DNA from 3 places in the Fructobacillus sp. ESL1096 genome. Region 3 is predicted to be linked to each of the others. Evidence: riboswitches for the same ligand, from Rfam matches in the RefSeq annotation. Region 3 holds a riboswitch; each other region holds the start of a gene.
What was found. Region 3 has a riboswitch for thiamine pyrophosphate ahead of ACSYSR_RS00195 (TenA family protein). Riboswitches for the same ligand answer to the same signal wherever they lie in the genome.
Positions count from the first base shown of each region.

Region 1: it holds a riboswitch for thiamine pyrophosphate, as region 3 does, so the genes downstream of both, thiW (energy coupling factor transporter S component ThiW) here and ACSYSR_RS00195 (TenA family protein) in region 3, are expected to answer to the same signal.
Region 2: it holds a riboswitch for thiamine pyrophosphate, as region 3 does, so the genes downstream of both, ACSYSR_RS05030 (solute carrier family 23 protein) here and ACSYSR_RS00195 (TenA family protein) in region 3, are expected to answer to the same signal.

Region 1 is NZ_CP196400.1:1,402,420-1,406,632, reverse strand. It holds gene ACSYSR_RS06785 (YjjG family noncanonical pyrimidine nucleotidase) at 133-825, shown strand; gene ACSYSR_RS06780 (thiamine-binding protein) at 887-1,186, opposite strand; gene ACSYSR_RS06775 (HAD family hydrolase) at 1,183-1,839, opposite strand; gene thiW (energy coupling factor transporter S component ThiW) at 1,890-2,396, opposite strand; TPP riboswitch at 2,672-2,777, opposite strand; gene ACSYSR_RS06765 (2-keto-4-pentenoate hydratase) at 2,977-3,798, opposite strand.
Region 2 is NZ_CP196400.1:1,005,411-1,009,623, forward strand. It holds gene trpB (tryptophan synthase subunit beta) at 1-237, shown strand, start outside; gene trpA (tryptophan synthase subunit alpha) at 230-1,027, shown strand; TPP riboswitch at 1,237-1,340, shown strand; gene ACSYSR_RS05030 (solute carrier family 23 protein) at 1,461-2,777, shown strand; gene ACSYSR_RS05035 (LuxE/PaaK family acyltransferase) at 2,770-3,891, shown strand; gene ACSYSR_RS05040 (acyl-CoA reductase) at 3,903-4,213, shown strand, end outside.
Region 3 is NZ_CP196400.1:66,443-70,655, forward strand. It holds gene thiM (hydroxyethylthiazole kinase) at 1-129, opposite strand, end outside; gene thiE (thiamine phosphate synthase) at 126-773, opposite strand; gene thiD (bifunctional hydroxymethylpyrimidine kinase/phosphomethylpyrimidine kinase) at 763-1,602, opposite strand; gene ACSYSR_RS00195 (TenA family protein) at 1,599-2,255, opposite strand; TPP riboswitch at 2,396-2,484, opposite strand; gene ACSYSR_RS00200 (MarR family winged helix-turn-helix transcriptional regulator) at 2,616-3,074, shown strand; gene ACSYSR_RS00205 (PH domain-containing protein) at 3,257-4,213, opposite strand, start outside.

The sequences.
Region 1 (4,213 bases), 100 kb from region 3:
TTTTTAACCATTTTTAAAATGAATCCAGCCGGCCACCCGCTTTTAAAATAAGACAAAAATTAAAGGGTTGTCTTTTAATGACCGTGTTATCATAATTAAAGTTAATTATAGTATAGAAAGTTGGATTGTAGCATGACCTATGAATACTTGATTTTTGACCTTGATGACACCCTCTTAGACTTTACCGGAGGCGAAGTCGCTGCTATTCGTCAGCTTTTTTCAAATGAATTAGGCTTAACAGGCACTGATTTAGACCATGCACTCAAAACTTACCAAGAGATTAACCACCATCTCTGGCAACAATACGAATTGAAAGAAATTGCTCGACAACAAATTTTTGAAGAACGTTTTAAAAAAACTCTTGCAGCACTAGCAATTGACTATGATGCCGACCATCTTGAACAAGAATACGCCACATTGCGTGACCACAATTATCGGCTGGTTCCCTATGCAACTGAAATTTTGCAACACTTGCAAGAACAATATACGATTATCGCCGGTACAAATGGCCAGGATGCCACACAACGTCTTCGCCTCAAGGAAACCGGCTTAGGAAAATACTTTGACCAAATATTTACTTCTGAAATGATTGGTGCTTCTAAACCTGACTCAGCTTTTTTCGATCGTATTTTCCAGGATAACCCACATATGACCAAAGAAAACACGGTGATGATTGGCGATGGCATAACATCTGACATCATGGGGGGCCAAAATTATCAACTCGACACAATTTGGATTAATCCAAATCACAAGGAGAGCCCGGCGAAAATTAAGCCTACTCAGGTAGTTGCAGATTTACCAACTTTGGAAGCAATCTTGCAATAATACAACTCATACTTTGATAATTACAGATTAAAAAATCAGACCTCTGCAGGTCTGATTTTTTTTATTTGTGATACTTACCAATCTTTTGATCAATCGTTAAAATTTCGCCATCTGGCTGATAGGCAACCTTAATATAGGCAGAGACTTTCTTGGCACCTGCCCGGACAGCCACGTGTTGGCACTCTTTGACGATGTCCATCAACTGGTTATAATTATCGCCTTCAATCGTTGTTTCAAAGGGACCAACTTCATAGCGTAAACCGGTACTTTGAATATAAGCAATCACCTCATCAACCATTCGGCACAACTCTTGGTCATTTTCAGCTGCTGGTAAAACCTGAATCGCAACACTTGCACTCATTTATTTTCTCCTTTTACTGCTGTGGCAAAATCAATCGTTTCGTCCGCTAACTTTTGTAAATCAGTCCACTCTTCTTTTGACTGATGGTCATAAACACCAATCAAATGAAAACCCGCTTGCTTTGCTGTGGCAGCAGCATACAGAGCATCTTCATAGACTGCAATCCTGTTGGGCTGCTGGTCAAAATATTGTGCAGCAACCTGATAAATTGTGGGCTTTGTTTTATCCTGTCCAACATCTTCACAAGAAAAGACAAAGTCAAAAAACGGCAATAATTTCAACCGGCGAAGACAGTCTTTGGCCAAAACTGAACTACTGGCCGTTGCCAAGACAATTTTATGACCAGCTTGGTAGGCATCTTGTAAGTATGCAGCTACCCCAACTTTAAGTGGAATATCATGTTGGTAATGTTGGTCCATCAAAGCTCGCATTTCCTGCACCAAGTTGGCAGCTGTAACGGGTAGCGCTAATAATTCTTGTATGAAAATGGCTGAATCCGTCAAAGTCATGGTTTGAATCTGATTATGCAAACCGACTGGCAGCTGGTCAATGCCATATCGATCAAGCAATTCAGTCGCTAAATTCTCCCAAAAAGGCATCGAATCAACTAATGTACCATCGAGGTCAAAGATCAAATATTCCCTATCGCTCATCGCTTACTTCCCCTTGCCAAAGCTAATTTGGCCTGATTGACGGTGTTTAGTTAATCCAAGTTCGCCTGGATTCGCTTTAGTAAGCCTGTCTTTTGAAAAATTAAGACCACTGCCAACCCCATTCCAGCACCCACAATGGCAGCTGGTGTGTAATATGGCACGAAGTAATACCACCTATGGACGTCCAAGCCATAAAAGATCTTCATCAATGGATAAGAAGTCAAAGCCCCTAAAATCCCCGTTCCAATCACTTCACCAAGGAAGACCAGGTAAAGGTTGTGGGTTTTGCGATAAATCAAACCGCCAAGAATGGGACCAAAAATGGCCCCTGTTACGGCTTGAATTGTCCTGCCGGACATCATCCGTAAAATGCCACAAATCAAAGCACTAGCAAAGCCGTACCATGGCCCCAGCAAAACGGCGGCTAAAACGTCAACGAAGTGCTGAAAGGGCGCCATTGCCGGAAAATAGACAAAACTATTTAAAACATAAGCTAAGGCAGCCAACAAGGCAGTCACTAACATCTTCTTCGTTGATAATTTTTTCTGTGTCTTCATTTGAAAACGCTCCTTTTAAATTCAGTGGGGTAGCGAAAAACAGCGCTCCTTTCCCACTTTAGCGGTTAAACCAGTCAGACAAGCCCCTGACTGATAGAAAGTTCGGTCGAGACTACTTGGTCTCCTCTCACGCCGGAACACGGCTTCCCATCGCTGTTTTTTCAGGATCAAGGCGCTCCCCTTCATCCCGCACGGTCAAATGACCGTGAATCATTCACTACACTCCTTTCTGATTTAAAAGAAAAAATCGAGCACCCACAAAAGGAGTCCTCGATTACAAAAAAGCTACGATTTCCTCCGCCGGCATTATCCGGTTCAGGTGTTCGGGTCGATGGTCTACCATCCTCTCAGTCTGTCACACAAACTCCCCGATCGATTTTATTCAAAACAAAAGGCCGCCCAATTTATTAGTACGGCCGATTGTTGTGTTTTTCAACAAACAATTTGGAACCGCTAAAATGGGTGACTGGATAATGAGGGTCGCTAACACGATTGTAACCCTTATTCCCTAACGGAAATGATTATACTCATTTTAACGGAAAAAGACAACTATCCAATTTGATATTTCAAAATTGTTTGCTTATTTACTAACTTCGACCACAACATCTGCAAAATCGTGGTTAAAGCTAGCTGTCCAGGTTCCTTCTGTTAAGTGTGGCGGCAATAAGAAGGTTCCAGAGGAAACGCGTTCCCCCACATGCAAGGTCTTTCCCTGCGCTGCCAACTTTTTAACTAGCCATTGCAACGATTTCAGTGGGTTACCCAAAACTTCGGCCGAACTGCCCTCGGCCACTACCTCACCATTATGGGCTAACTGGGCCTGGACATCTTCAAATTCAGCAACCGTCAAAGATGTGCTTTCACGTTCTGGCCCATAGACCACAAAACCACCAACAGCCGCATCTGCCATCACTAAGTACTTACTCAAGGATGGAAACCAATCCGTAAACCGAGCATCGGGTACTTCCACACCAGCCGCCACAGTCGTTTTGCGACGCAAATCCTCCAAAGAATCAGTGACTTGCAAGTCTTCCTTCGCCTTGAAAACCAATTCTACTTCTGCCAATGGGTCCAATAAATCGCTCTTCAAAGAAAGGTTAGCCGGTGATTGAACGAAATGGTTTTGCACCTGAGCCCCATACAAAGGTTCATTTGAATCGAACATATCTTGCGTTTCTTGACTAGTCAAACTAACCTTGTAACCCCCAAGTGGTTGATTTTTGAGCTCCATCAATTGATCTTGCACTTCATAGGCAGTTTGGTCATCGCTAACAACCTGCTCCCATTCAGTCATTTTAAGCGGTTGGCGTTCTTGGTAAGCATGATAGAGGGCCTGTGCCAATTTGTCCTCTTGCTTTGCTGGTACTACCTTCACCTTGGTCTTCAATTCAGTCATTGTCATTTTTAATGCTCCTTTCAGTATACAAACAGCTCACTACAGTACGAAACTTCACGGTGCCCTCCTTTTCTAAAAAATCAGCAGATAAAAAGGCGCCCTTAACTACGAAAAAATCGTTGTTAAGGGCGCTTATGCACGGTACCACCTTAATTTGTTGAACGACAAAGTTCAACCTCAAACGTACGGCCGAAAAAGCGATACGCCGGTTTGATAACGGTACCAACCGAGCAAGGCTTACTGATTTCAGCCCACTAGCTAAAGAATGATCGTCTTTGAGTTTGAAAACGACGCCCTTTCACCAAATAGGCGCTCTCTAATCATTTTCTTACCCAGACACTTCTTATTGTCGCTTGTCATTTCTATCTGTTGCTTTGTAGTTTACAACTTTATGAGTCAATGTCAACCTTTTATCATTTAT
Region 2 (4,213 bases), 500 kb from region 3:
GAGCACCGTGCCCAATACGTCGGTATTACAGATGATGAGGCCGTGGCTGCCTTTGAATACATTGCCAAGCAAGAGGGGATTATTGCCGCTATTGAAAGCTGTCATGCTGTGGCCTATGTGCAAAAATTAGCGCCAACGTTACCTAAGGACCAGGTCATTGTCTGCACACTATCTGGCCGGGGGGACAAGGATGTTGCCGCAATTGCCAAGTACCGGGGGGTTGAAATTCATGAGTAAAATTAGTCAAAGCTTTACGAATCATAAAAATTTTATTGCCTTCGTCACCGCCAATGATCCTGACATGGAGACGACTGTGAAAAATGTCGTGGCTTTGGCAAAGGGCGGGGCCGATATTGTTGAAATTGGCATTCCTTTTTCGGATCCAGTCGCCGACGGTCCCGTTATTCAAGCGGCCGATTTGCGGGCTTTGCGTGACCCTGATTTACCAATTGAAGTGATTTTTACGGCGGTGAAGGAAATTCGTCTGCAAACAGCGGTGCCTCTGGTTTTCTTGGTGTACCTGAACGTTGTTCTCCAGTATGGCTATGAACGTTTTACCGCCGACTGTGAAAAATTCGGTGTCGATGGCCTGATTATCCCCGATTTGCCCTATGAAGAACGAGGAGAGTTAGTTTCTTTTACTGACAAGCATGGGCTGGATTTGATTCCGTTGATTACAGTGACGTCTGGTGAGCGCATTGCGCTGATTGCCAAAGAGGCGACCGGTTTCATCTACTTGGTTTCTTCTTTAGGCGTAACGGGAACCCGTGAATCCTTTGCTGCTAATTTAGCAGAAGTTGTCGGGCAAATTAAAGCGGTAACGAATGTGCCGGTGGCTATTGGCTTTGGTGTACATACCGCTGACCAGGCCCAGGCAATGGCTGATTTGGCCGATGGGGTTATTATTGGCTCAGCCTGCGTCCAGATTGTCGCTGAAAATGGTCACAAAGCACCAGCAAAGTTACAGGCGTACGCTAAAGAAATCAGCGCTGCTGTTGATGGTGTGTCGGTTGGGAATGCTAAATGAATTGGTCAAAATTGAGTGCCGTTACCAACAAGTAAAATGGCCTAGTGATTGCTACCAAGATTGAGGTTGTTGCTGGTGGTGCATTTCGCCTAACTTTTTTGACCAGCGCTTTGGCTGCTACTATTCGTGGAACAGTTTCGAATTTGATTAAACAAAGTTGATTATATTTGTTCTAATATCGAATTTCATGTTATACTGAAAAAAATTAATTAATTCGCAAGGGGAGCATCACGCTGAGATTAGACAGAAATGTCTTAGACCCTATGTACCTGATCTGGTTAATACCAGCGTAGGAATGCAACTAATATTGATAACAAGGGGTCTTTTTTGGGACTTTTCGGTTGAGGTTGAATTCATCATGAATTCAACCTTTTTCTTTTGCTGGTAAAGACTGTTCAGGGTGGATTGATGAATTAAATTTTAGGAGAAAAAAATGATTCAACAGAACCATCAGCAGCAAGAAAGTTCCCCGGAAGAGATTCCATTGAGTACTAGTCAGACGATATTGATTAGTCTCCAACACATCTTTGTTTCCAATGTCTGGCTTGATCCGATTTTTGTTGCTTCAGCCGCGGGCCTCTCGTTAGCCTTGTCGACGAATTTGATTAGTGCCATTTTTTTGGCATCTGGTCTGGTAACGATTTTGCAGGCTTCAAAATTAGCACGGCTGCCGATTGTGCAAGGGCCTTCAGCGGCCTTTGACGCCCTCATGATTAGTGCTGGTAAAACCGGTGGTTTGCCAGCTGCCGGTGGTGCCGTCTTTCTCAGTGGCTTTATTGTTTTGCTGATGTCTTTATTTGGCTGGGTTCATCGCTTAGCTAAGAAATTGACACCTGCGATTAACGGGACCATTATTTTTTTGGTTGGCATTTCGCTTTCAAGTTTTACAATGTCAGAATTACTAGGGGGGACGCCTGGCACAAAAGGTTTTGCATCGCCAAACGTTCTTCTGGTGGCCATTACAACCACTTTGATTGTCGTCTTAGGATCGTTGTTTGGCCGAGGTTACTGGCGCAAGTTTTCCTTTTTGCTGGCCCTTGTGGTTGGTAATCTTTTGGCGGCCAGCCTGGGGATGATTGACTTGTCAAGCGTGCAAAGTCAACCGTTTTTTGGCCTACCACGGTTGTTTCCTTATGGACTATTTCGTTTTAATTGGGCCATTTTTCTGACCTTCTTCATCGCTTATTTAGTGGCAGTGATTGAAGCTTTGGGCGTTTATGAAGCCTCTGCAGATGTTACCAAAGAAGAATTAAGTGCAAAGCGTATTAGTCGTGGAATTGCAGGTGAAGCGGGTGGCTCAATGCTTTCTTCTTTGATTGGCGGTTTTCCAACCACAGCTTTTGCCCAAAACTTAGGAGTCATGAAGTTGACGGGAGTGCATTCTCGCAAGCCCATTCTATTGGCCGGGGGATTACTAATTTTACTAGGATTTGTGCCCAAGTTTGCAGCAGTACTCGCTTTGACCCCAGCACCCGTTATCGGTGGGATGTTTTTGCCGGCAGCGGCAACCTTGTTAACGACGGGCTTTGCAACCCTGCAGCAGGCTGATAAAGGCGAAGCTACTCGGATGAGTATTGGTCTGTCTTTGTTGCTGGCCATTGCCCTGCCATCTTATGCAAAAGGATTTTCGGGTATTTATCAGTCGCTCTTTTCAAATAGTATTTTAGTCGGTGCTCTGTCGATTGTGACCCTGCATGTTCTATTAATTGTTGTACCAGGATTTTTTGGAGGGAAAAAGAACCATGAGTGATTCGGTTGCTGCAATTCAAAAAGAAATTCTGAGTTTTATTGACCAACACCAAGTCATGGACGGCCACCATGAAAGTGATGAGGATTTCAATCAGTTGGCCCTCGATTTATTTCAATACCAATTTGACCATAATTTACCCTATAAAAAATATGCGCAACAACAACGAAAAAGTCCGCTAATGGTACATCGGTGGCAAGAAGTACCATTAATGCCGATTCAGGGATACAAGCAGTTAACGCTGTCGACAACGCCGATCACGGCGGGCGAAGCTGTTTTTATGTCAAGTGGGACAACGGATAAGACCCACCGTAGCCATAGCTACCATCCGACTTTTGCTGTTTGGAATGAGTCAATGAAAGTATCTTTCAAGCAGTATGTCCTCCCGGACGTTGATCAAATCACTATTATTGGCCTATTTCCGGATGAAAAGCACCTTGACAATTCTTCTTTGGCTCATTATGTCAGTCGCGCCATTACCGAATTTGGTGACCAACACAGCAGATCCTATGTCGATGCAGACGGGATTGATTATCAGGGCGTGGTCGCTGCTTTAACGGCGGCAGAAATTGATCACCGTCCCGTGATGCTGCTTGGCGCAAGTTTTTCCTACGTCCATTTTTTGGATTACCTACAAAAGCACCAGTTGGTCTTTCACCTGGCTGAAAAAAGTCGAATTTTTGATACCGGTGGTTTCAAGGGCCAATCGCGTCAAGTTAGCGAAGACCAGCTACTAGCTGATTTGGAAGCGGCCTTCGGTATTGGTCGTGACTATTATTTGAATATGTATGGCATGACGGAAATCAGTTCACAGTGCTATGACCAAAATTTGTGGCGGCTCAACCAGGGTTTGGACCTAATTTATAGTAAGCAAACACCAGCTTGGGTTCGCGTCAGGATTTTAGATACCGATACCTTGGCGCCTGTTGCGCCCGGACAAAAAGGTGTCTTGGCCTATTATGACCTTTCGAACTGGAACTCATGCTTGGGCATCTTAACGGAAGATTTAGCCGTACAGGATGACGTCGGCTTTACTTTGCTTGGTCGGATTGCTGGGGCGGAGTCAAAGGGGTGCTCAATTTCTGTTGATCAACTACTGCAAGCCAATCAAGCATGAAAGAGGATACAATGGCTAAAGAAGGAGAGACAACCAAAATCAACTTGTTTCTTGCGCCAAATGAGAGTCAATTTAATCGATTGAAAACCTGGTCGATTTCGGTGGGTAAGCAACGCTATGATTTACAGTATCCTGATTTGACAGAACAAGAAGTCAAAGAAACCATCAAGACGTTGAAAGACCATCAGCAGGCTTTTTTAAGTCAACTTTCGGTCGAAGAAATCATTCTGATGATTAGTACTGCCGCCGAAAAATGGATGGACCCGGAGTACAATGAGCGCCAGTTGGCACTAAAGTTATTACCGATTATCACGGGATACAG
Region 3 (4,213 bases):
TTCCAGCATAATTGGTGAAGCCCCAATATAGGCAATGGCATTGGCCACCAATTGGGGGGTAACGCTATTGGCCACGTTCAAGACGATGGGTTGGTTTGTGCGAACAGCAGTTAAAATTGTTTGGCTCATTTTGTCACTCCTCGTAATTTTTGAACACTGCGTTGAATATCATCACTAGCAGTAATGGCCGAAATCACGGCAACACCGGCAATCGGCAACTCCGCCAATTCCTGACAGTTGTCTTCTTGGATACCACCAATGGCCACAACCGGTAACGAACTTTTTGACGCAACCGAAAAGACACCTTTTGGACCAATGGCCTCCTTCACTTCTTCCTTACTTGTCGTTGCAAAGGCGGGGCCAACACCCAAGTAATCAACGACTGCCAAATCAGCTTCACTGGCAGCCAGCTCTTTTAAGTCATGGACGGATAACCCAAGTAGTAAACCAGGAGCTACCTGATGAATTTCTTGCACTGGGGTATCGCCCTGACCAACATGCAGACCATCCGCCTGGATGGCCAGTGCCAATGGCAGGTCGTCATCGACATACAAAGGCACATTGGCTGCTTTCGTAATAGTTCTGATTTTCTGTCCCAATGCCACTTTTTCGGCTTGGTTCAACTTCGAGTGGTCCTTTTCTCGGTACTGAACAGAAGTGACGCCGGCGTCACAGGCCGCTTGAACCACGCGAATCACTTCGTTGGGATCATCGTTGACGTTTTGGCTACCAACAACAAGATAAACCATTAATGACGTCGGATCAAAATTCATAATCTTTTCCTCCTTCATCTGCTGGATCCGACCACTGGCCATGGTTCAAAGGACCATGGCCGTGACCAATAACTAACGGCTGACCAATAATGGCGTTCATATAGCGGTGGCCCTTTTCGATGGCCTTACGCAAAGAATCACCTTGAGCCAAAAAGGACGTAATTGCAGCTGAGAGGGTATCCCCTGTCCCGTGTTTGCTTGACGTTTCAACCTTTTGTCCTTCTAGCCAAAAACCGACTTCGTTTTCCAATAAAACATAATCATAAATGACGGCACCTTCACCGTGGCCACCCTTAACGATAACATTTGGAACGCCCAATGCTTGTATCTTTTGACCAGCCGTGACCATGTCATCACGAGTACTGATTTTCATATCGGCTAAGAGTTCGGCTTCGGGGAGATTTGGTGTCAACAGCGTAGCTAATGGCAGCAAGTGGTTTTTCAAGGCCGCGATCCCAGCTGAGTCGAGCAAGCTGGCCCCACCCTTGGCAACCATCACCGGATCAACCACCAAATTCTTCTGTTGGTAATGACGGATGTTTTTAGCCACCTGCAGAACGCGAGCTTCATCAAAGAGCGCTCCCGTTTTCGCTGCGCGGACGTCAAAGTCAGCCATCACCGAGGCAAATTGCTGGTCAATTACGGCCAAATCAGTTGGATAAGCCCCCTGGACCCCCAGTGTATTTTGCGCTGTTAACCCGGCCACCACGACCGCGGAATAAGTCTTGCAAGCCTGCATGGTCTTGATATCGGCTTGCATGCCGGCACCACCCCCAGAATCGGACCCAGCAATGGTCAATCCTGTCGGATATTGGTTTGCATCAATCATCTTGTTGCCTCCATTCCCTGTAAGAAGAATTGATTTTCATACTTTGTTGATTGGATAAAAGCAGCCAAAGCCTCCTCTTGAACTTCGGGACTGACATGTTCGGCCGTCTGATTGACCAGTGACAAGATTGGTCGCGTCAAACCCTTATCAAGCCCACGGTAATAGCCAACCCATGGTATAAATGGGTTATCTGGCTTGATTAGCCCATCACGAATCAACAAATCAGCCAAATAAGCATAGTCATAGGGGCAGGCAGCTAGGGCAACCAAGCCAATAAATGGATCCTTTTCAACTGCTTTAGCCATATGGTTAACATATTGGTCCGTAACCGTTGAATTTGGGTACTTGCCTGCTTGGATACTCTTGTCGTCGGTTTGAGCCAAGTCCAACAAAATCTTATGGGCAGCACCTTCACGATCATCATCAGCCACTTCAGCATCAATTGTTTGACCGGTTAGTGTCTGGCAAACCTGTTCATACAGTGGCAAATAGTGACCCAGGTAACGGTAATCTTGTTGCACGTAGTAGAGCAGTGCCTCAGAATTAACTTCACCAGCAATCATTGCTTGGATAAAGGGATTGGCATAAAAATTAGCCTTGTGTTCTTCCATCACTTGCATCAAGCGGTTAGAAAACGGCAGCGTCTTCGTCATTTTTTCTCCTCAATCATCACTTTATTTTGGCAGACGGTGGTGTCGGTCGTTGCCATTTAGACAAAATAAAAAGCCCCCAGCCTGAGCTGAGGACTTATGCCTACTAACGATGACCAAAAAAGGCAACATCATGAGGATTTAAATCCGTTTTCGAAGTTTCCTGCGACCGTGCTAGCGGCATCAGGTTCAATGGGTATAATCTCAGCTCAGGGCACCCCAACTTTATTTATCACAAAAGCAGTATAGCACGGAAATTAAAATCCGTGTGAAAAAGTTGATTGTGAACACTTGCCACCTGCTGTAAAATCAGTTATATTATAAGTATACTTATATATTAATGCTAACAATAAGGAGGTTCCCATGAGCCCTGTCAAAACTACTGCACTTTCTCGCTACATGGATTCAACCAATCAGAAATTCTTCAACTTATATACTGACTGGTTCCGGCAAATGAAATACCGTCTACGAGAACTTGACTTGACCCACCCCCAATTTCAAATTCTCGCTACTGTCCATGGTCTCAGTATCCAACATACCGAAGTTACTCAAATCATGGTGGCTAAGGCAGCAGACGTCGATGCCATGACCGCTTCAGCCATCATTACTAAGCTCAGCCGTGAAGATCTTTTAGACCGCTATCCTGGTAAAAAAAATCCACGTTCAAAAGCCCTATCATTAACCCAGGCTGGTGAAAAAAAATTACAACAGGCCTTAGACATCGTCAATCAATTTGACCAAGACTTCTGGAGTCAATTTGACACCTCTTTGCCAGCAAGTGTTGATCAAGCGCAGGCGGTAGTCAAAACACATCACTACTAAAATTAGCAAAGTACACCCGCACCAATTGAAAAGAGCCGAAAATACAGGATTGTATTCTCGACTCTTTTTCTTTTGACCAAAAATCAGCACAATTTTATCATTTAATCGTGTTTCAAGCACCTACAAGCAAACCTGACAATTGAGCAACTTTTTATTCACTAATTTTGGCAACTAAGACACTGTTAGCTAAGCGATTGGTACCAATCAAAAATGGACTGCACCTCTTTCATTGGCAAGTAGCGGGCAGTCAAGACCTTTGTATTGGCATCAGTGCGAACTACCACGGCAAGGTGGGCTCGCCGGTTTTGCTGAGCTAGCCACCAACTTTGCTTAATCGACAACGACTGAATCTTATCCCAGGCGATATAGGTCGTGATTGTTTCGTAATTCTTCGCCGTTTTTAAAACAAGGACCTGCCGGTTAACCACTTGGGCGGTTGTCGCCTGCCCCTTATACCAGCCGGTACCAACTACAAAAACCAACACAATCAAGACCAGCAAGACAACTACTGGCCAGCGTCTGAAAGCATAGATCAGGACGGTGGCAATCGGCAAGGTCCAAAAAAGGCCGTTACGAATCATTGTTAAAATTTGGTAGGTTGAGCTATCAGTCTTTTTGATTGGTCGACTGGGAAAATCAGGCAGCCACCGCGACAAATATTGGTCAACAGCCCCTGATTTCACCATCGGAATCAAGGTTGGCACGTTTTTAGATACCTTGTCTTCACCATTTTCGTCAGTAATTATCCGTGTCTTGACGGTTACCAAGCCCAACAACTGCCTGAAAACATTTTGGCGGACTTCAACCGTTTGCATCCGGTTAATTGACAAATGCATCGTTTGTCGTTCAAAAAGTCCCCGAGCAATCGTCAACTGACCTGCGTCATGGTGCACTTCAAAGCCAAAGTACAAGATCACCGTTCGCAGAACATTAAAAGCAACCACGATGAAAACAAACGCCACCACCAGCAAGGCAATCACTAAAGCGCCCAGGCCCAAAACGTGATTGGTCAACTCCTGCTCAATCCAATGACTGACTATCCCTTGCTGGTCTAAGTGAATGAAGCCACCCAGAAATATAAAGAATTGAAAGATGACCTCCGGCGTCGTCACCGCATAGACAATCAAAGAAAGAATGGA